Regions from separate parts of the Caballeronia sp. LZ029 genome, predicted to be linked through region 1. Evidence: riboswitches for the same ligand, from Rfam matches in the RefSeq annotation. Region 1 holds a riboswitch; the other holds the start of a gene.
The links. A riboswitch is a leader RNA that binds a small molecule or an ion and turns the genes downstream of it on or off. The one in region 1 is predicted to bind cobalamin.
Positions count from the first base shown of each region.

Region 1 (9,405 bases):
TGGCTACAAGGGCGCGTCCGAACTCGCCGCCACCGTCGATTATCTTTTCGGCTACGACGCCACCGCGCGCGTCGTGTCGGATCATCAATACGCGCTCGTCACCGATGCCTATGTGAACGACGCCGACACGCGCGAGTTCATCACGCAACACAATCCGCACGCGCTGCAATCTATCTGCGAGCGCCTGCTCGAAGCGATGCAGCGTGGCCTGTGGCAGGAACCCGCGGGCTATCGCGAGCAGGTCGAACGGCATCTGCTCGATGTCGAACAGTGCATCGAGGGCCGACAACATTGAATCAGAACACTTTCCCCTTTACCGCGCTCGTTGCGCAAGCGCCCTTGCAGCAAGCGCTTTTGCTCGCGGCAGTCGATCCATCGATCGGCGGCGTGCTCGTCAGCGGGCCGCGCGGCACGGCGAAATCCACGGCGGCGCGCGCACTCGCGGAGCTGTTGCCCGAGGGAAAGCTCGTGACTTTGCCGCTCGGCGCGAGCGAGGAACAACTGATCGGCACGCTCGATATTCAAAGCGCATTGCGCGATGGCGGCGTGAAGTTTTCGCCGGGGCTGCTCGCGAAGGCGCATCTCGGCGTGCTGTATGTCGATGAAGTGAATCTTCTGCCGAATCCGCTCGTCGATCAGTTGCTCGATGTCGCGGCGAGCGGCGTGAACATCATCGAGCGCGATGGCATTTCGCATCGGCATGACGCGCGCTTCGTGCTGATCGGCACGATGAATCCGGAAGAAGGCGAGCTGCGTCCGCAATTGCTCGATCGTTTCGGTCTCGCCGTGGAGATGAGCAATTGCTTCGATGCAGACGTGCGCCAACGCATCGTGAAGTCCCGGCTCGCATTCGATACGGATCCCGAAGCATTTCGGGCGCGCCACGAAAGCGAACAGACGTCGCTGGGCCAGCGCATTCATGCGGCGCGCGCGGCGCTCTCGTCATTCGATTTCGACGATACGGTTCATGCGCGCGTGAGCGAGCTTTGCATCGACGCGCATGTGGACGGCTTGCGCGCCGATATCGTGATGCTGCGCGCGGCGCGGGCGCTCGCTGCACTGGAAGGTGCAGCGAACGTGGCGGTCACGCATGTCGAGCGCGTCGCCGATGCGGTGCTGAAGCATCGACGGCGAGAGAGTCAATCGCCTTCGCGTGAACCCGCCTCGCGTGAATCCACGCCGCGCGATGCAGGCTCGGGTGAATCGGACTGGGGCGCGATGCCGCCGGAGCCGACGGGCATCGCGAAGGTCAAGCAAGTGAGGCCGCTCGCCGCAAAAAAAGCCTGAACCATCGAAGGCGCGACGCGGATGCCTTCGACGTGGGGCATCGCCTTCGATGGAACGAGTCGCGCACGAAAGGCCGCTACGTTGTGCGCGAGGGTGAAGAGAGCGCGTCGATCGACTGGATGTCGACGCTGCGTGCGAAGCGCTCGATGCGTCTCGACGCCCGGCATCTTCGCTATCGGCGCACGCAGGGCGAGGGCGCGGTGCTGCATTGCTTTCTGCTCGATTGCTCCGGTTCGATGCTCGCGGGCGAGCGGCTCGCGCGCGCGAAGGGGATGCTCGTTGCGTTGTTCGACCGGGCCTATCGCGAACGCGCGACGATCGCGCTCGTGTGTTTCGGTGGCGGACGCGCTGAAGTGCGCCGGCAACCGGGCGCGGCGCATTGGTTCAACGAGCGCTGGATCGCGCCGATCGGCGGCGGTGGCGGCACGCCGCTCGCGCTCGGGTTATCGAGCGCCGCCACGGTGCTCGAACGCGCGGCCAGGCACAGGCCGTCGCAGCGGCGCTGGTTGTGGGTGCTGACCGACGGGCGCACGAACGAGAAGCCGCAAGCGCCCGCGTCGGCCGACGAAATCGTCGTCGTGGATTTCGAAGAGGGTTCGATTCGTGCGGGACGCGGCAAGGCGCTCGCCCTCGATTGGGGCGCGCGATACATCACCGCCGATGCGCTGAGCGAAGGCGGCGATCACTCATACCATCGCGGCGTATAAACCCAGTCTCCCACCACACGCGTCGTCGATGAACCTACGATCACCATCGTCCGCATATCGACGTGTTCGCTTTTCAGTTCGCCCAGCGTGACGATGCGCAACGCTTCAGCCGGTCGCCCGATGTCTCTTCCCAACACGACGGGCGTGTGCGGATCGCGATAGCGCTTCACGATGTCGATCGCCCGGTCGAATTGCCAAGGCCGCGCTTTCGACAGCGGGTTATAGAACGCCATCACGAGATCGGCTTCACCCGCGTGTGCGATGCGTTTCTCGATCACGTCCCACGGCTTCAGGTTATCCGATAGCGACAGCACGCAAAAATCGTGGCCGAGCGGCGCGCCGGCACGCGCGGCCGTCGCGAGCGATGCCGATACGCCCGGCACGATCGCGAGATTCACCGCGCTCCATTCGGGATGCGCCGCGCGCCCTTCGTCGAGCGCTTCGAGCACGGCGGCGGCCATCGCGAACACGCCCGGATCGCCCGAGGATACGACGACCACGCGCCGTCCCTCGCTCGCGAGTTCGAAAGCGTGCCGCGCGCGCTGCAGTTCCTCGCGGTTGTCGGTCATGTGCACGCGCTGATCGTCGCGAAACGGTCCGGCCATGCGCACATAGGTTTCGTAGCCGAGCACGTCTTGCGCAGCGATGAGCGCGGCGCGCGCGGCCGGCGTCATCAGTTCCGCGCTGCCGGGGCCGAGCCCGATCACGGTCAGCGCGCCGCGCGCACGGCCGATCGATTGCGCATCGATGGGCGTATCGCTCACGTGCAATGCGATGCCTTGCGTATCGGCGTCGAACGGCGCGGCATCGCAAAAGCGCAGCGGTACGTTCAGCGCACGCGCGGCGTCTTCGAGCGAACGCCATGTCATGTAACGCACAGGCGCTGCCAACGCCGCGAGCGCAAGCGGCGATAACGCCTGCGCGCTCATCGCGGCACGTATGCGTTCGGCGACATCATCGTCATCGGACGATACTTCCGCGATCCACGCGAGCACGCAGCGCGGATGAATCACGAGACTGTCTTCGTCGTGCGTGGCGAGTGGCGTGATGCGCACGGCAAGACGTGCATCGTCGGCGCGGGGCAGGTCGGCATCGTCGAGCCAGGGCGCGTGGCCCTCGATGCGCGTGCTTTCGCCCGCGAGCAAATCCGACACGAAGCGCTTGCCCCGCTCGATATCCGCGAGCGCATAACCTTCGGGCGGCGCGAGCAGACATTGACCGAAGCGCAACTCGCCGCTCGTCGTGATCGCGGGCGCGATGGCGAGCGCATCGCCGATCTCGCGCGCCAGCACGTTCACGCCGCTCATCCCGCCGAGCAGCGGCACGACCGCGCTGCCATCCTGCGCGATGGCGAGCACGGGCGGTTCGGCGATCTTGTCGGCAAGCGATGACGCGAGCGCGCGAATCACGATGCCCGCCGAGCACAGCGCGACGATCGGCGTGCCCGACGCATACAACGCGCGCACGTGCGCGCCGAAATCGTCATACGCGATGTCCGCATTCACGCGGCTGGCGAGGCCATGAATGCGCGATTGTTCGAAGTTCGCCTGAATGCGCCGCGCCGTATCGAGCGCGCCCGCACCGAGGATGACGATCGCCATCGGCATGGAAGCACTCACGCGCGCCATTTTTTCCCCGGCACGACGAGCAGCGAGAAATACGGCGAGGCCATCGGATCGACTTCATCGAGCGGCACGATGCGCTGATTCGCCATCGTCGCGCGCTCGACATAGAGCGCGCGTTCATCGAGCCCGAGTTCGCCGAGCACGCGCCGCACTTTCTCGAAGTTGCGGCCGAGCTTCATGATGACGGCCGCATCCGCCGCTTCGAGACGGCGCTTCAGATCGTCTTCGGGCAATACGCCCGACAGCACCGACAGGCTCTGATTGCGATACACGAGCGGCACGCCCAGCACCGCGACGCCGCCGAGCATCGAGCACACGCCCGGCACGACATGCGCATCGAAGCGCGCAGCGAGACGGTCGTGCAGATACATGTACGAGCCGTAAAAGAACGGATCGCCTTCGCAGATCACCGCGACGTCGCGCCCGGCTTCGAGATGCCCGGAGATCGTGAGCGCGGCTTCGTCGTAGAACGCGCTGATGATCGTCTCGTAGCAGAGCGGCGGTTCGAGCGCCTCGGTCGTTACCGGATAGACGAGCGGCAGCCGCGTCTGGGTATCGTCGAGATGCGATTCGATGATGCCGAACGCATTGCCCTTCTTGCCCTTCGCGACGAAATAAGCGACCACCGGCGCGGCCTTGAGCAAGCGTAGCGCCTTCAGCGTGATGAGCTCCGGATCGCCCGGACCGACGCCCAGTCCATAAAGCCGCCCGCGCATCATTCGGCCTCCGAAGCAAGTGCGTTCACTGCCGCCGCCGCCATCGCGCTGCCGCCGCGCCGGCCGAGCAGGGCGACGAAGGGCACGCCGCGGCTATCGGCGGCGAGCATCGCCTTGGATTCCGCCGCACCGATGAATCCGACCGGAAAGCCGAGGATGAGCGCGGGCTTCGGTGCGCCCGCATCGAGCATGTCGAGCAGATGAAAGAGCGCGGTCGGCGCATTGCCGATCGCGACGATCGCGCCTTCGAGATGCGGCCGCCACAGTTCGAGCGCGGCCGCCGAGCGCGTGTTGTTCATCGCGCGGGCGCGTTCGGGAATCGATGGATCGTTCAATGTGCAGACGACACGGTTATCGGCGGGCAGCCGCGCGCGCGTGATGCCTTCCGCGACCATGCGCGCATCGCACAGAATCGGCGCGCCTGCCGCGAGCGCTTGCCGGCCGGCGATGCCAGCGCCGGAAGAAAAGCGCAGATCGCTCACGATATCGACCATGCCGCATGCATGGATCAGGCGCACCGCGAGCTTTTCCAGATCGGCGGGAAGGGCGGCGAGGTCGGCTTCGGCGCGGATCGTCGCAAAGGACTGACGATAAATCTCCGCGCCGTCGCGGATGTAGTCAAGCATCGGCATGGCTCCGGGCGAGCCGTTCGGCCGCCTCTTCGATGGTCAGATTGCTCGCGACGATGCGTGCGCCGCGATGCAGGTCATATCGTCCCGGCGCGACTGCATAGAGCGTCACGGGGACCGGATGCGCCGCCGCGCACGAACGCTCGCAGCCGCTTAAGTGCACCGCGCTTTCATCATGCGAGGGCAGCAGCGAAGCGAGGCGATGCGCGTCGGCTTTGGTATCGGCATGGCTTTTCGCGCAGCCATCGGAACCCGCGCACGCGATGAGGCGCGCGAGCGGATCGCGCGGGTCGGTCGCGAGGCCCAGCGCGTGAAGACGTTGCAGCACGTCATGCGCGTGATGCGCGGCGATGCCCGGTATCAGCACGCTTTGCCACGGTGTCATCGCGAGAAGGCCTTCGGCTTGCGTGTCGGCGATATCGGCGAGGGCTTCGAGCGTGGCCGCGTCGAGACGACCGAGGGGCGTTTGCGCGCCCGCGTACCACGTCGCGCGATACGGTTCGGCGTGAGCGCCGAGGCGCAAGGATGCATCGGCGGGTGCGCGTCGCCAGTGCTTAATGGCTGCGTCGAAATCGAATGTTTCGAGAAAGCGCGCGATGCCGACACGCGCGAGCAGATCGCGCATACGATGTTCGTCAGGCGTGGCCAGCGCGAGAAACCTGCGCAGCACGCCCGACACGAATGTCACTAGTTCGCTGCGATGAATCGCGCCGAGCGGACACTGTCGCATCGTTCCCGCGAAGCCGAATGCGAAACGCGCGCCATCGTCGATTGCAGAGAGCCACAGGTCGTGCGGATGATCGAGCATCGCGAGGCGCTCGCCGGCGTCGAGTTGGAGCGCGAATTTGGGCGACAGCGCATGCAGCGACGCGTCGGCCTGCATCGCGTCGATGATTTGTGCGGCGAGCGCACGCGTGGCGTCGCTTGCGAGCGGACTGAGCATCACGTTGCGGATGTCGTCGCCGCCTGAGCTCGACGGACCGAGGCCCGCGTCGAGCGCGATGTCGATCAACGCGGCGTGGGCATCGTCGCGGATGCCGCGCAACTGGAGATTCGCACGATTGGTCACCTCGATCACGCCCGAGCCGCAGTCACGCGCCGCCCGCGCGACGGCCCGCGCCGCGTGCGCGCTCAACACGCCGCCCGCAAGCCGCAGGCGCGCGAGCCCGCCATCGCGCGCGGGCACGATGCGCATCAAACCCGGGCACGCGGATGCGCGCGGCGCGGCGTTGAGCGATGAGCGGTTCAATGAAGTCAAAAGCGTGACCCGTTGGGCTTCGCGCGTAATGAGCGAACCGGTACACCCCGCCCGGTCGGCGTCGCGCGAATGCGATGAGTCGGCAGGTCTCTTGGCTGGCAGGTCTTCATTCGCGCCGGCCTTCCCGGTAAAAACCAGTGGCAGTGGAGCGCGGACTCGCTGCGTACAATTGCGGGGGCAGCCACAGTTTTCTGTGTTCCCTCTTAGGCCCTGGGTCTCTTCGACCCCGGGCACCGACGGACCTGTATTATGCCCGCTTTTATCGACCATCCAGGCGCTTCGGGGCAGCATCCTGAAGCGCATTACGAATCACGTGAAGGAGGCGGCGCATGTCGAACTGGCTGACCGTAGTGGGGATCGGTGAAGACGGCTGGCACGGGCTGTCCCGCGTCGCGCGCCGCGCGCTGCTCGACGCCCAGTCGATTCACGGCGGCGAGCGCCATCTCGCGTTCCTGCCGGCGCGCATCGCCGCGAGCCGCGTGCCGTGGCCGAAACCCTTTTCGCTCGATGCCGTGCTCGCCGGGCGCGGCGACGGCAAGACGCGCATATGCGTGCTCGCGAGCGGGGATCCGATGTGCTTCGGCGTCGGCGCGACGCTCGCGCGTGAAGTCGCCAACGGCGAGATGCGCGTCATTCCCGCGCCTTCGTCGCTGTCGCTCGCGGCGGCGCGTTTGCGCTGGGCGTTGCAGGACGCCGTGTGCGTGTCGCTCGTCGGGCGCCCCGTCGCGTCGCTGCTCGCGAGCCTGCATCGCGGCGTGCGCCTGCTCGTCTTGAGCGCGGACGGCGCGACGCCCGCCGCCGTCGCCGCGCTCCTGACCGCGCATGGTTTCGGCGCAAGCCGCATGACCGTGTTCGAGCATCTCGGCGGTGACAGGGAGCGTCGTATCGACGAGCGTGCCGACGACTGGCGCGAGCCGCTCGTCGCCGCGCTCAATCTCGTCGCGATCGAATGCCGCACGCATGCCGGGCACGCCGGGCCGCCGCTCACGCCCGGTTTGCCCGACGACGCATATCGTCACGACGGCCAGCTCACCAAGCGCGACGTGCGCGCCGTGACGCTCGCGCGCCTCGCGCCGCAGCCGGGCGAATTGCTCTGGGACGTCGGCGCGGGCTGCGGCTCGATCGGTATCGAATGGATGCGCGCGCACGGCGCGTGCCGCGCGATCGCGATCGAAGCGAACGAAAGCCGGCAGCGCCTCATCGAGCACAACCGCGACGCGCTCGGCGTGCCCGCGCTGCAACTCGTGAAGGGCGAAGCGCCCGCCGCGCTCGACGGCCTGAGCGCGCCCGACGCCGTCTTCATCGGCGGAGGATTGACCGTGCCGGGCGTGCTCGATGCATGCTGGGCGCGTCTGCGTCAGGGCGGGCGGCTCGTCGCCAATGCGGTGACGCTGCAAAGCGAAGCCGCGCTCGTCGAATGGCGCGCGCGGCACGGCGGCGAGCTGACGCGCATCGGTGTTGCGCAGGCGGAGCCGCTCGGCAGCTTCGATACCTGGCGTCAGGCGCTCCCGATCACGCTGTTGCACGCCAGCAAACCGTGATGCGTCATGCGTGAAGAAGCGCCGGGAAACACGAAGCGCGTGCTGCTGCTCGGCGGCACCGGCGACGCGCTCGCGATCGCGCGCGCGCTGCCGCCCGCGCATGTCTACAGTCTCGCGGGCCTCGGGCGTGTGCCGGGCGATCTGGCGTGCACGGTGCGCGTCGGCGGCTTCGGCGGCATCGACGGGCTCGTTCGCTATCTGCGCGCGGAGAACATCGCGCTCGTCGTCGATGCGACGCATCCGTATGCCGCGCAAATGAGCCGGCACGCTCACGACGCCTGTGCGCTCGCGGACGTGCCGCTCTGGGCGGTGCGCCGTCCCGCGTGGCAGCCGCAGCCGGGCGACGACTGGCGCGATGCGGCGGACTGGCGCGAAATCGTCGATCGGATCGCGCCGTTTCATCGGCCGCTTTTTACGCTCGGGCGCGAGGCGCTTGCGCATCTGCATGAAATACCCGCGTCGCAATTCTGGACGGTGCGCTGTCTCGAAGCGCATGCGGGCAACGAACGCGCGAGGATCATCGATGCCCGCGGGCCGTTCGATCCCGAAGGCGAGCGCGCGTTGTTCGATGCGGCGGGCATCGACGTTATCGTCAGCAAGAATAGCGGCGGGCGCGCGACCGAAGCGAAGCTCGCGGTGGCGCGCGAACGCGGCCTGCCGGTCGTGATGCTCACGCGGCCGTCGCTGCCAAACGCGCACACCACGTTCGACGATGCCGCGAGCGCGCGCGATGCGCTGCTGAACTGGCTCGACCGAATCCACCTATCCGAAACATGACGATCTATTTCATCGGCGCCGGACCGGGCGATCCCGAACTCATCACCGTCAAGGGACAGCGGCTCATTCGCGCGTGTCCCGTGATTCTCTACGCAGGCTCGCTCGTGCCGAAGGCCGTGCTCGACGGGCATCGCGCGACGAAGTGCATCGACACGGCGGAGCTCGATCTCGACGCCATCGTCGCGCTTTTACAGGACGCGCACGCGAACGGGCAGGATGTGGCGCGCGTGCATTCGGGCGATCCGTCGCTCTACGGCGCGATCGGCGAGCAGATCCGCAGGCTCGACGCGCTCGCGATTCCCTACGAAGTCGTGCCGGGCGTGACGGCGGCGGCGGCATCGGCGGCGGCGCTGAAGCGGGAACTGACGCTGCCGGGCATCTCGCAGACGGTGATCCTCACGCGCTACGCGACGAAAACATCGATGCCGGAAGGCGAAAGCCTCGCCGATCTGGCGCGTCATCGCGCGACGCTCGCGATTCATCTCGGCGTGCGGCATATCGAGCGTATCGTCGCGGATCTGGTGCCGCACTACGGCGCGGATTGCCCGGTGGCGGTCGTGTTTCGCGCGAGCTGGCCGGACGAGACGCGCATCGAGGGAACGCTCGCGGAGATTGCGTCGAAAGTGCGCGCGGCGGGCATGGAGCGCACGGCGATGATCATCGTCGGCCGCGTGCTGACCGCCGATGGCTTCGCGGATTCGACGCTCTACGCGAAGGACTGATCGCACGATGCGCGACCTCGACACCGTGTTCGATGCGCTCGCGAAATCGGCATTCCGGCGGCGCTTCGCGCTCGGCGTGCGCGAGGGGAAATATCTGCGCGAGAAGGGCGTCGATACGGTGATCGCGCAGGCGCATGAACTGA
Region 1 covers NZ_JARUXO010000004.1:976,395-985,799, reverse strand. The annotation lists gene cobN (cobaltochelatase subunit CobN) at 1-295, shown strand, start outside; gene QCE73_RS30550 (AAA family ATPase) at 292-1,287, shown strand; gene QCE73_RS30545 (VWA domain-containing protein) at 1,407-1,994, shown strand; gene cobJ (precorrin-3B C(17)-methyltransferase) at 1,970-3,622, opposite strand; gene QCE73_RS30535 (precorrin-2 C(20)-methyltransferase) at 3,610-4,338, opposite strand; gene QCE73_RS30530 (precorrin-8X methylmutase) at 4,335-4,961, opposite strand; gene cobG (precorrin-3B synthase) at 4,954-6,222, opposite strand; cobalamin riboswitch at 6,286-6,475, opposite strand; gene cbiE (precorrin-6y C5,15-methyltransferase (decarboxylating) subunit CbiE) at 6,552-7,763, shown strand; gene QCE73_RS30515 (cobalt-precorrin-6A reductase) at 7,770-8,540, shown strand; gene cobM (precorrin-4 C(11)-methyltransferase) at 8,537-9,262, shown strand; gene QCE73_RS30505 (DUF4186 domain-containing protein) at 9,270-9,405, shown strand, end outside.

Region 2 (9,405 bases), on a different contig from region 1:
CGTGCGTCGCGAAACGGCGCGCGAGATTCAGATCGTGGCACGAGAAGATTACGGTGCGCTTGTGCTCGCGCGCGGCGTCGCGCAACGCGTGCAGACAGTCGATCTGATGATGCAGGTCGAGATGCGAAAGCGGTTCGTCGAGCAACAGGCACGGCGCGTTCTGGCACAGCACGGCGGCCAGCGCGACGCGCTGGCGTTCGCCGCCCGAGAGCGTCAGCACGTCGCGCGCGGCGAAGGACGCGAGACCGAGCGTTTCCAGTGCCGCGCGCGCCGCGTTGCGGTCGTCTTCGTTCTCCCAGCCCCAGCCGGTGAGATACGGAAGGCGGTTGAGCAGCACGGTGTCGAGCACGGTCGCGCTGAAGGCGTCGTGCGTGGCTTGCGGCATCAACGCGCGTCGACGTGCGAGGTCAGCCGCGCGCCATGCTGCGAGCGCGCGGCCGTCGAGCGACACGCGGCCCGATGCGGGTTTCGCGAGACCGGCGAGCACGTTGATGAGCGTCGTCTTGCCCGCGCCGTTCGGCCCGGCGATGCACCATACTTCGCCCGCCGCGATCGTCTGCGTGAGACCGCCGATGAGCGTGCGCGCGCCCGCGCGAAGCACGATGGCATCGAGTTGCAGGCTCATCGCGGTCTCCGCAGGAGCATCCACAGGAACATCGGCACGCCGATCAACGCCGTCACGACGCCCACCGGCAATTGCGCGGGCGCGATCACGGTGCGCGCGGCGAGATCGGCGGCCATCACGGCGAGGCCGCCCGCGAGCGCGGCGGCGGGCACGAGCATGCGCTGATCGTTGCCGAACGCAAGGCGCAGCAGATGCGGCACGACGAGCCCGACGAAGCCGATGGTCCCCGCCGTCGTCACGGCGGCCGCCGCGGCGATCGATGCGACGAGATACACACGCAGGCGCAAACGCTCGACCGGCACGCCGAGCGCACGCGCGATGGCATCGCCGCGCAGCAGCACGTTCAGTTGCGGCGCGACCGGAACGATCGCGACGAGCGCGACAGCGAGCGCGATCAACGCCGGCCACGGCGCCGCCGCGCCGTTGAGATCGCCCGTCAGCCAGAAGATCATGCCGCGCAGCCGGTTCTCGGGCGCGATGCTCAGAATCAGCGTGATCAGCGCGCCCCATCCCGACGCGATCACGACGCCCGTCAGCAGGAGTCTCGGCGACGCATCCTGTCCGCTTTGCCAAAGGTCCTTGCGCGCGAGTCCGAGCACGACGACGATCGATGCGAACGCGCCCGCGCACGCTGCGATATCGACGCCCCACCACGGCACCGATGCGAGCATCGCGGCAAGCGCGAACGTCGCCGCGCCGCCGGACACGCCGAGCACGTACGGTTCCGCGAGCGGATTCCTCAGCAGCACTTGCAGCAGCGCGCCGGCCGTCGCGAGCAGCGCACCCGTTGCGAAGCCCGCGAGCGCGCGCGGCAAACGTAGTGTGAGCACGATCTCATCGGCGATATCGGGTGTCGCGGCGTTCGCGTGAAAGAGCGCGCCGAGCGCACGCGATACGGGCAACGTCACGCTGCCCGTCATCAGCGACGCCACGAGCACGACGAACGTCGCGACGCCGAGCGCGATCCAGATCGCGGCCGCGCGGCTCGCGTTCATCGCGTGCGGACGCGCAAGCCGCTCAGGCGCGTGGCTCACGACGGATGCCAGCCCAACGTGATGTACGCGCTGCGCCGTGGCGTGTTGTACGAGTACGCGAGTTCATAGTCCTTGTCGAACAGATTGTCGATGCGCGCCGTGACATACCACGACTTCGAGATGTCGTAGCGCGCCGAAAGATTCACGATGCCATACCCCGCGAGCGTCGAATCGTAGTCGCTGCGTTGCCCGCTCACGATCCACTCGCCGCCGACACGCCAGCGCCCGATCGTGCGATGCGCCGTGAGCGTCGCGAAACGCCGCGCGCGCCGCGTCAGATCCTCGTGATTCGTCTCGTCGACGGGATTCTGGAACGTGACGCCCGCGCGCACGTCGGTTGCGCCGACGTGTCCCGCCCACGATCCCTCGATGCCCTGCACCTTCGCCCGCCCGACGTTCTGCGCGACATAGTAGAAACCGCCGTCGGACACATAGTCGATCAGATTCGAATAGCGCGTCTGGAACAGCGTCACGCGCGCGACGCCGAGCGCATTCGATGCGTACTGCAATGCCGCCTCGACCGAATGGCTGCGCTCCGGCTGAATCGACGGGTTGCCGCTGAACGGATAGTAGAGGTCGTCGAAACTCGGCGCGCGAAACGATGCCGCATAGCTCGCGCTCGCCTTCCAGTGCGCATCGAAGTTATACGCGTAGCCCAGATAGTAGCTGTTCGCGCCGCCGAAATCGGAATACTGGTCGTGACGCAGATTCGCCTGCAATTCGCTCGCGCCGATGTGGCCCACGTAGCCCGCGAACACCGAATTCACGTGACGATCGGGCGCAGTGAGCTGATCGGAATCGAGCGTCTGATCGAGATGCTCGTAACCGAAGAGCAGCTTGTGCGCGTCGCTGATTTTGAAGTCGTTCTGCCACGTGTATTGACGGTTCTCCGAATTGAAGCGGTTCGTATAGACGCCGTTCTGCTCGATGTTCGCGCGGTCCTGTCCCTGCGCGATCGTGAAGTGCGTGGTCCAGTCGCCGGTGATTTTGCCGTTCGCGAACACCGACGCCGAGCGCACGCGATCGTGCGATTCGTTGATATCGGTCGGCAGGCCGTAGGCATCGTCGAAACTGCTGATGCCGTTCGATTGCAGGAAGCGCACGCCCGCGTCCCACTTGTCGCTGAACTGGTGGCGCAGCGTCGCCGCGACGCTCTCGTTCAGATAGCCGTTCGCGTTCGGATTCGCGCCGGGCGCGATATTCGGATCGATCGACGAAAAGCCGTCGGTCTTCTCGCGCGAGACGTTCAGGCTGAAGGTCGTGCGGCCGTCCTTGTCGAGCGCGCCGCTCACGCCCGCCGACTGACGCTGCGTGTGATAGCTGCCGTATTCGGCTTCGAAGTTGAAGCGCGGCGGATGCGGCTCGCCTTCCTTCGTGAAGATCTGCACGACGCCGCCGATCGCATTCGAGCCGTACAACGCCGACACATTGCCGTTCACGACCTCGACGCGCCCGATCTGATCGAGCATCAGTTGCGATAGCTGCGCCGCGCCGAGCGACGCCGATTCGACGCGCACGCCATCGATCAAAACGAGCGATTGCGAGGACGCCGCGCCGCGTATGTAGAGACCCGACGTCGCGCCCGGTCCGCCGTTGCGCGTGATCTGCACGCCGGGCGCGAGCGCGATGAGGCCGAGCGCATCGTCGGCGTTGGCGTCGGCGATGTCCTGTTCATCGAACACCGATGTCTGCGGGATCGATTCGGCGAGCGGCTGCGGCGCGCGCGTCGCGGTGACGACGACAGGAGCAAGCGCTTGCGAAGCGTCATCGGCGGCATGTGCGGCGCCGGCGAGCGGCAAACCGATGACCGCGGCAACGAGCGCGCCATGACGAGAGCGGCCGTTCTTGAGGGCGGCCTGTGGCAATACCATGAATGAAGTGTCCGTTTCGCGTGAGCGCGACCCCGCTCCCCGCGAGGACGATGCGCGACGAACGCACCGCGCGATCAGCGCCGATGCGTCGAACTCTGGCCGGTATCCGGGCTGGCGATGAATCGTCTCGCCTTCCCGCGCATCGTGCGCAGTGGCGTCGACACGTTTCTTGCAGTCGATTCGGGCAATGAACCCTGTGTGATGAAAATCCACACGCTCGCGCTGCAAAAACGCGCATGAGACGACTTGCAACTTGCGTTGCGGTCGCTTACCGTTGCGGGGGCAGCACAGGTTGGCTCGTCCCAGGTTGGTCCCGGTCGGACTTCGGAGACTTCGCTCCCTGTTTCCCGTTTGACTGCATCCGCGAGATCCGCGAATGCGAGCACCAAAAAGTGCGGCAAGTGTAGGAGCGCGTGTTGGGGCCGTCAAGAAAACGGCGCGGACAGTTGGGCGCGGCACATGACGAATCGAACGAGAATCGGCCGGCCTGTCCTCACGAGCCATCAACAGCGCTCGCGTTTTCTGCACACGAATGCATGTCGACATGCGCTTGATTCGAAGGATTAAGCGCAAGATCGCATGTTGTTACGTCTCGAAACGAGACAATTATCGGAAGCTCCGTTGAACCGCGCTAAAATGCGAGGTCTTTAGAGGACGCAGCACATGCTCAACGAACTCGAATCACTGTCAGGAAATATCGGCCGGCTGATCCAGATCAGCGAGCGCCACAATCAGGCGCGCCAGGCGCTGCAAGACCAACTCGAACAACTGCGCGCCGACTATGCGAACGTGCAGGCCGAGCTTGCGCAAGTGCGTGAAGAGCGCGATACGCTGCAATCCGAACGCGATTCGCTCTCCGCGAAAATCGACGACGCGCAAGTTCGCCTCAACGCGATTCTCGAAAAGCTGCCGCGCGCGAAAACCGGGCAGCATGACGAAGCCGACAATCAACTCGATCTCCTCGAAGCCGATTCCCCGGAAGCACATGAAGCGGAATTGCACGGCGAGCATCATCAAGGAGAGAAGGCATGACGACCACGCAGATCGAAGTCTCCATTCTCGGGCAGCCGTATCGCCTCGCGTGCTCGCCGGAAACGGAAGGCGCATTGCGCGAAGCAGTCGCACGCGTCGATGCCGAGATGAACAAGGTGCGCAACGCAAGCAACGTGCGCGGCACGGATCGCATCGCGGTGATGGCAGCGCTTTCGCTGGCGTCGGAATTGCTTAAGTTGCAGGACAGCGTGCGTCACGGCGAGGCCTTCCCCGCCGAGGAAATCCGTCGCACGATGCATTCGATGAACGAGCAACTCGGCGCCGTCATCGCGCAATACGAAGTGCAGTGAGATGTCTGTGCGTCGAGTCAATCGGCGCGCAATGTCAATCGAAAAAAGAAACTGCGGCGGGGCTGCGAAAGGCAAACGATTGGTGTAGAGTGACGTTTCCCTGCCTGGTGCGCCAAGGTCATATATTCCTTGAACCAATGTCACATTGGCACGGTTGCGGAACCTTGCAGCACGGGCGCGCGCGTCGCTAGTCCGATGTACCCGAAGTGTTGCTTACCGCGACAAATCTTGAACCCAGGTTCAGGATGCCGGCCTAGCGGCCGTGGCGGGGACCTATCTAAAGAACGGCATCGGTTTTTCCGGTGCCGTTTTCATTTGCATCGTCGATTCCGCATAACGAACAATCATGCGCTACTGGCTGATGAAGTCCGAACCGGACGAGGCGAGCATCGATCACCTCGCGCACGCGCCGAAAAAAACCTTGCCGTGGACGGGCGTGCGCAACTATCAGGCGCGCAACTTCATGCGCGATCAGATGCAGATCGGCGACGGCGTACTCTTCTATCATTCAAGCTGCCCCGAGCCGGGCATCGCGGGCATCGCGAAAGTGTGCTCGACGGCGTATCCCGATCCCACGCAGTTCGATCCGAAGAGCGATTACTACGATCCCAAGTCCACGCAGGAAGCGCCGCGCTGGATGCTCGTAGATGTCAAGTTCGTGAAGAAGACCGCGCTGATTCCGCTCGCCGCGTTGCGTGAACACGAGGCGCTCGCGGACATGCAGGTGCTCGCGCGCGGCAATCGCCTGTCGATCACGCCGGTGACCGAAGCGCAGTGGCGCTTTATTACCGAACAACTCGTCTAACAAGGAACTTACGACACGAAGGCCGCGACTAAATCCCGTCGCGAATCACGCGATATCCCGCGTTCGGAGTCCTTCGATGATCAACAAGAAAACCGCTGCCGCACTCGCGCTCCTCGCGATGTCGGGCGCAGCGTTCACCCTTTCTCAAACGGCCGCCGCGCAGACGGTGATTACCCAGCCGCAACCTTCGGGCGTGCTTTCTCTTTCGGCGCAGGCGAGCGCGCAAGTGCCGCAGGATGTCGTCAACATCACGCTCTTCTACGAGCAGGAAGCGGCCGATCCCTCGTCGCTGACCGCGACGCTCAATCAGCGCGCCGAGGCCGCATTGCGCGAAGCCAAGGGCGTCGAGGGCGTGACCGCGAAGAGCGGCTCGTTCACCGTGTATCCATCCACCGATCGCGACGGCAAGATCTCCGCGTGGCGCGGCCGCACGGAGGTCGTGCTCGAATCGCACGACTTCGCGGCGGCGTCGAAGCTCGCGGGCAAGATGAGTTCGTCGATGCAGGTGGGCAGCGTCGGATTCTCGCTGTCGCCCGAGGCGCAGCGCGCGGCCGAGCAGAAGCTCGTCACGCAGGCCATCGATTCCTTCCGCAAGCAGGCGCAAACCGCCGCGCAAGGCTTCGGCTACAGCAATTTCACGATTCGGGAAGTGAACGTCGGACACAGCGGCGTGCAGCCGCGTCCGGTCATGATGATGCAATCGCGCGCAATGAGCGCCGATGCGAAAATGGCCGCGCCGATCGCGATGGAAGCCGGCACGACGACGGTGACCGTCGACGTGTCCGGTTCCGTGCAGATGGGGCGTTGAATCGATGCGGGGCGCGCGCCCCGCATTGCTCAGGCTTTCGCCGATTCGGGCGGCAGGCGCAGATTGCGCTTGTACGCCCACACCATCATCAGCACGCCCGCGACGATCATCGGCAGCGAGAGCCATTGGCCCATCGAGAGGCCGAGCGCGAGAAGGCCGAGATAGTCGTCCGGCTCACGCGCGAATTCCACGGTGAAGCGCGCCAGTCCATAGCCGATCAGAAACAGCGCCGAAATCGCGCCAACAGGACGCTGCTTGCGCGAAAACGTCCAGATCACGATGAACAGCACGAGCCCTTCGAGCGCGATCTCGTACAACTGCGACGGATGACGCGGCAGCATGTGATAGCGCTGGAAGACTTCGGTGAGATGGTATTGCGCGTCGAGCTGCGGATTTTTCGCGAGCCAGATGGCGTCGTCGTTCGTCGAGCTCTGGAAGAGCATCGCCCACGGCGCGTTCGGGTCCGTCACGCGGCCCCACAGCTCACCGTTGATGAAGTTGCCGAGACGCCCCGCCGCGAGGCCGAGCGGCACCATCGGCGCGACGAAATCCGTCACCTGGAGCCAGGTGCGCTTGCGGTGATACGCGAACAGCACCATCGCGAGCGTCACGCCGAGAAAGCCGCCGTGGAACGACATCCCGCCTTCCCAGACCTTGAAGATATCGAGCGGATGCGCCGCGTAATAGCTCGCCTTGTAGAAAACCACGTAGCCGATGCGCCCGCCGAGAATCGTGCCGAGCACGCCGTAAAACAGCATGTCGTCGATGTCTTTCACGGTCCAGCCTTGCGCGGCCACGTAAGGCAGGCGCAGACGCAGGCGGCCGATGACGATGGCCGATACAAACGCCACCAGATACATGAGGCCGTACCAGCGCACGGCGAGCGGTCCGAGATGAATCGCGATGGGATCGAAATTGGGATGTATGAGCATTCTGATGTGGGAGCTAGAGCGAACTACAAGGGCGAATCATACAGAACCCGCGCTTTCGGCCCGCGAACGGACGATCTCGATGAACCCGGCGAGCACCGGGCTCACTTCCGCCGCGCGCCATACGAGGCCTGTCTCGACGAGCATCGCCGACGCGTTCAGCGGCCGCAGAGGACGATACACGACGCCCGTGCGCCGCAGATGACGCAGCGAATGCGGCACGAGCGCGACGCCCATCCCGGCGGACACGAGGCTCACGATGGTCTGCATCTGGATCGCCTCCTGCCCGATACGCGGCGTGAGGCCGGCCGCGCCGTAGCAGCCCATGATGATGTCATACAAACCCGGCGCGAGACGCCTCGGAAAGACGACGAGCGGCGCGGCGGCGAGATCGTGCAGATCGACGGGCGTGTCGGCCCATTCGTCGGCGCCCTGCCCCAGTTGTAGCGCGGCATCGGCGGACATCGCGATGACGAGCGGCTCGCGCGCCACCGCCACATACGAGAGCGACGTGGCATGACGCGGCGGCAGCGGCGGAATCACGAGACCCGCGTCGATGCGCCCGGCGACGAGTTCCTCGATCTGCACGTCGCTCGTCGCCTCGGTCAGTTGCAGTCGCACGCCGGGATAGCGCGCGCCGAAATCGCGCAGCAGCGCCGGCAACAGGCCGTAATCGGCTGTGGAGACGAACGCGAGCGACAGCACGCCCGCCTCGCCGCGCGCGAGCGACTGCGCGAGCGGACGCAGCGTATCGGCGGACGCGAGCAGGCGGCGCACTTCCGGCAGCAGATCCTTGCCGACGGGCGTGAGCTCGACGGTCCGTTTCGTGCGCACGAAAAGCGCGACGCCGAGCGCCTCTTCCAGCGCGCGGATCGCCTTCGAGAGCGGCGGCTGCGTCATCGCGAGACGCGCGGCGGCGCGGCCGAAGTGCATCTCTTCGGCGACCGTCACGAAGTAGCGCAACAGCCGCAACTCGATGGGCGGATTTCTCTGCTCCATTGATATCTTTTGCGACCTAATAAGCCTTGAATAATATATTGGACAGACACATAGCGGGAGTTGCATTCTTGCTGCACTAGAGCAAAAACATCCCCTCAAGGAGCACATCATGGCCTTCAATCGCCGCTCGAAGCACATCACCCAGGGCGTCGCGCGCTCGCCCAATCGTTCGATGTATTACGCGCTCGGCTACAAGGAGGAAGACTTCGACAAGCCGATGATCGGCGTCGCGAACGGGCATTCGACCATTACGCCGTGCAACGCCGGCCTGCAGCGCTTGGCGGACGCGGCCATCGAAGCGATCAAAAAGTCTGATGCGAATCCGCAGATTTTCGGCACGCCGACGATCTCCGACGGCATGTCGATGGGCACCGAAGGCATGAAGTACTCGCTCGTCTCGCGCGAGGTGATCGCGGACTGCGTCGAGACCGCGGTGCAGGGCCAGTGGATGGACGGCGTCGTCGTGATCGGCGGCTGCGACAAGAACATGCCGGGCGGCATGATCGGCATGGCGCGCATGAACGTGCCGTCGATCTACGTGTACGGCGGCACGATCCGCCCCGGCAACTGGAAGGGCCGCGATCTGACGATCGTGTCGTCGTTCGAGGCGGTCGGCGAATTCACGGCGGGCCGGATGTCGGAAGAGGATTTCAAGGGCGTCGAGAAGAACGCGTGCCCGTCGACCGGCTCGTGCGGCGGCATGTACACCGCCAACACGATGAGTTCGTCGTTTGAGGCGCTCGGCATGTCGCTGATGTATTCGTCGACGATGGCGAATCCGGATCAGGAGAAGGTCGATTCCGCCGCGGAGTCGGCGCGCGTGCTCGTCGAGGCGGTGAAGAAGGACCTGAAGCCGCGCGACATCATCACGAAGAAATCGATCGAAAACGCGGTCGCGCTCATCATGGCGACGGGCGGCTCGACCAACGCCGTGCTGCATTTTCTGGCGATCGCGCATGCGGCGGAAGTGGAATGGAGCATCGACGACTTC
Region 2 covers NZ_JARUXO010000001.1:707,234-716,638, reverse strand. The annotation lists gene QCE73_RS03320 (ABC transporter ATP-binding protein) at 1-625, opposite strand, end outside; gene QCE73_RS03315 (iron ABC transporter permease) at 622-1,620, opposite strand; gene QCE73_RS03310 (TonB-dependent receptor domain-containing protein) at 1,656-3,530, opposite strand; cobalamin riboswitch at 3,610-3,935, opposite strand; gene QCE73_RS03305 (ATPase) at 4,194-4,562, shown strand; gene QCE73_RS03300 (cell division protein ZapA) at 4,559-4,873, shown strand; RNA gene ssrS (6S RNA) at 4,968-5,149, shown strand; gene QCE73_RS03290 (EVE domain-containing protein) at 5,220-5,678, shown strand; gene QCE73_RS03285 (SIMPL domain-containing protein) at 5,755-6,486, shown strand; gene lgt (prolipoprotein diacylglyceryl transferase) at 6,516-7,418, opposite strand; gene QCE73_RS03275 (LysR family transcriptional regulator) at 7,455-8,414, opposite strand; gene ilvD (dihydroxy-acid dehydratase) at 8,524-9,405, shown strand, end outside.
Region 2: another riboswitch for cobalamin. It lies ahead of QCE73_RS03310 (TonB-dependent receptor domain-containing protein); the one in region 1 lies ahead of cobG (precorrin-3B synthase).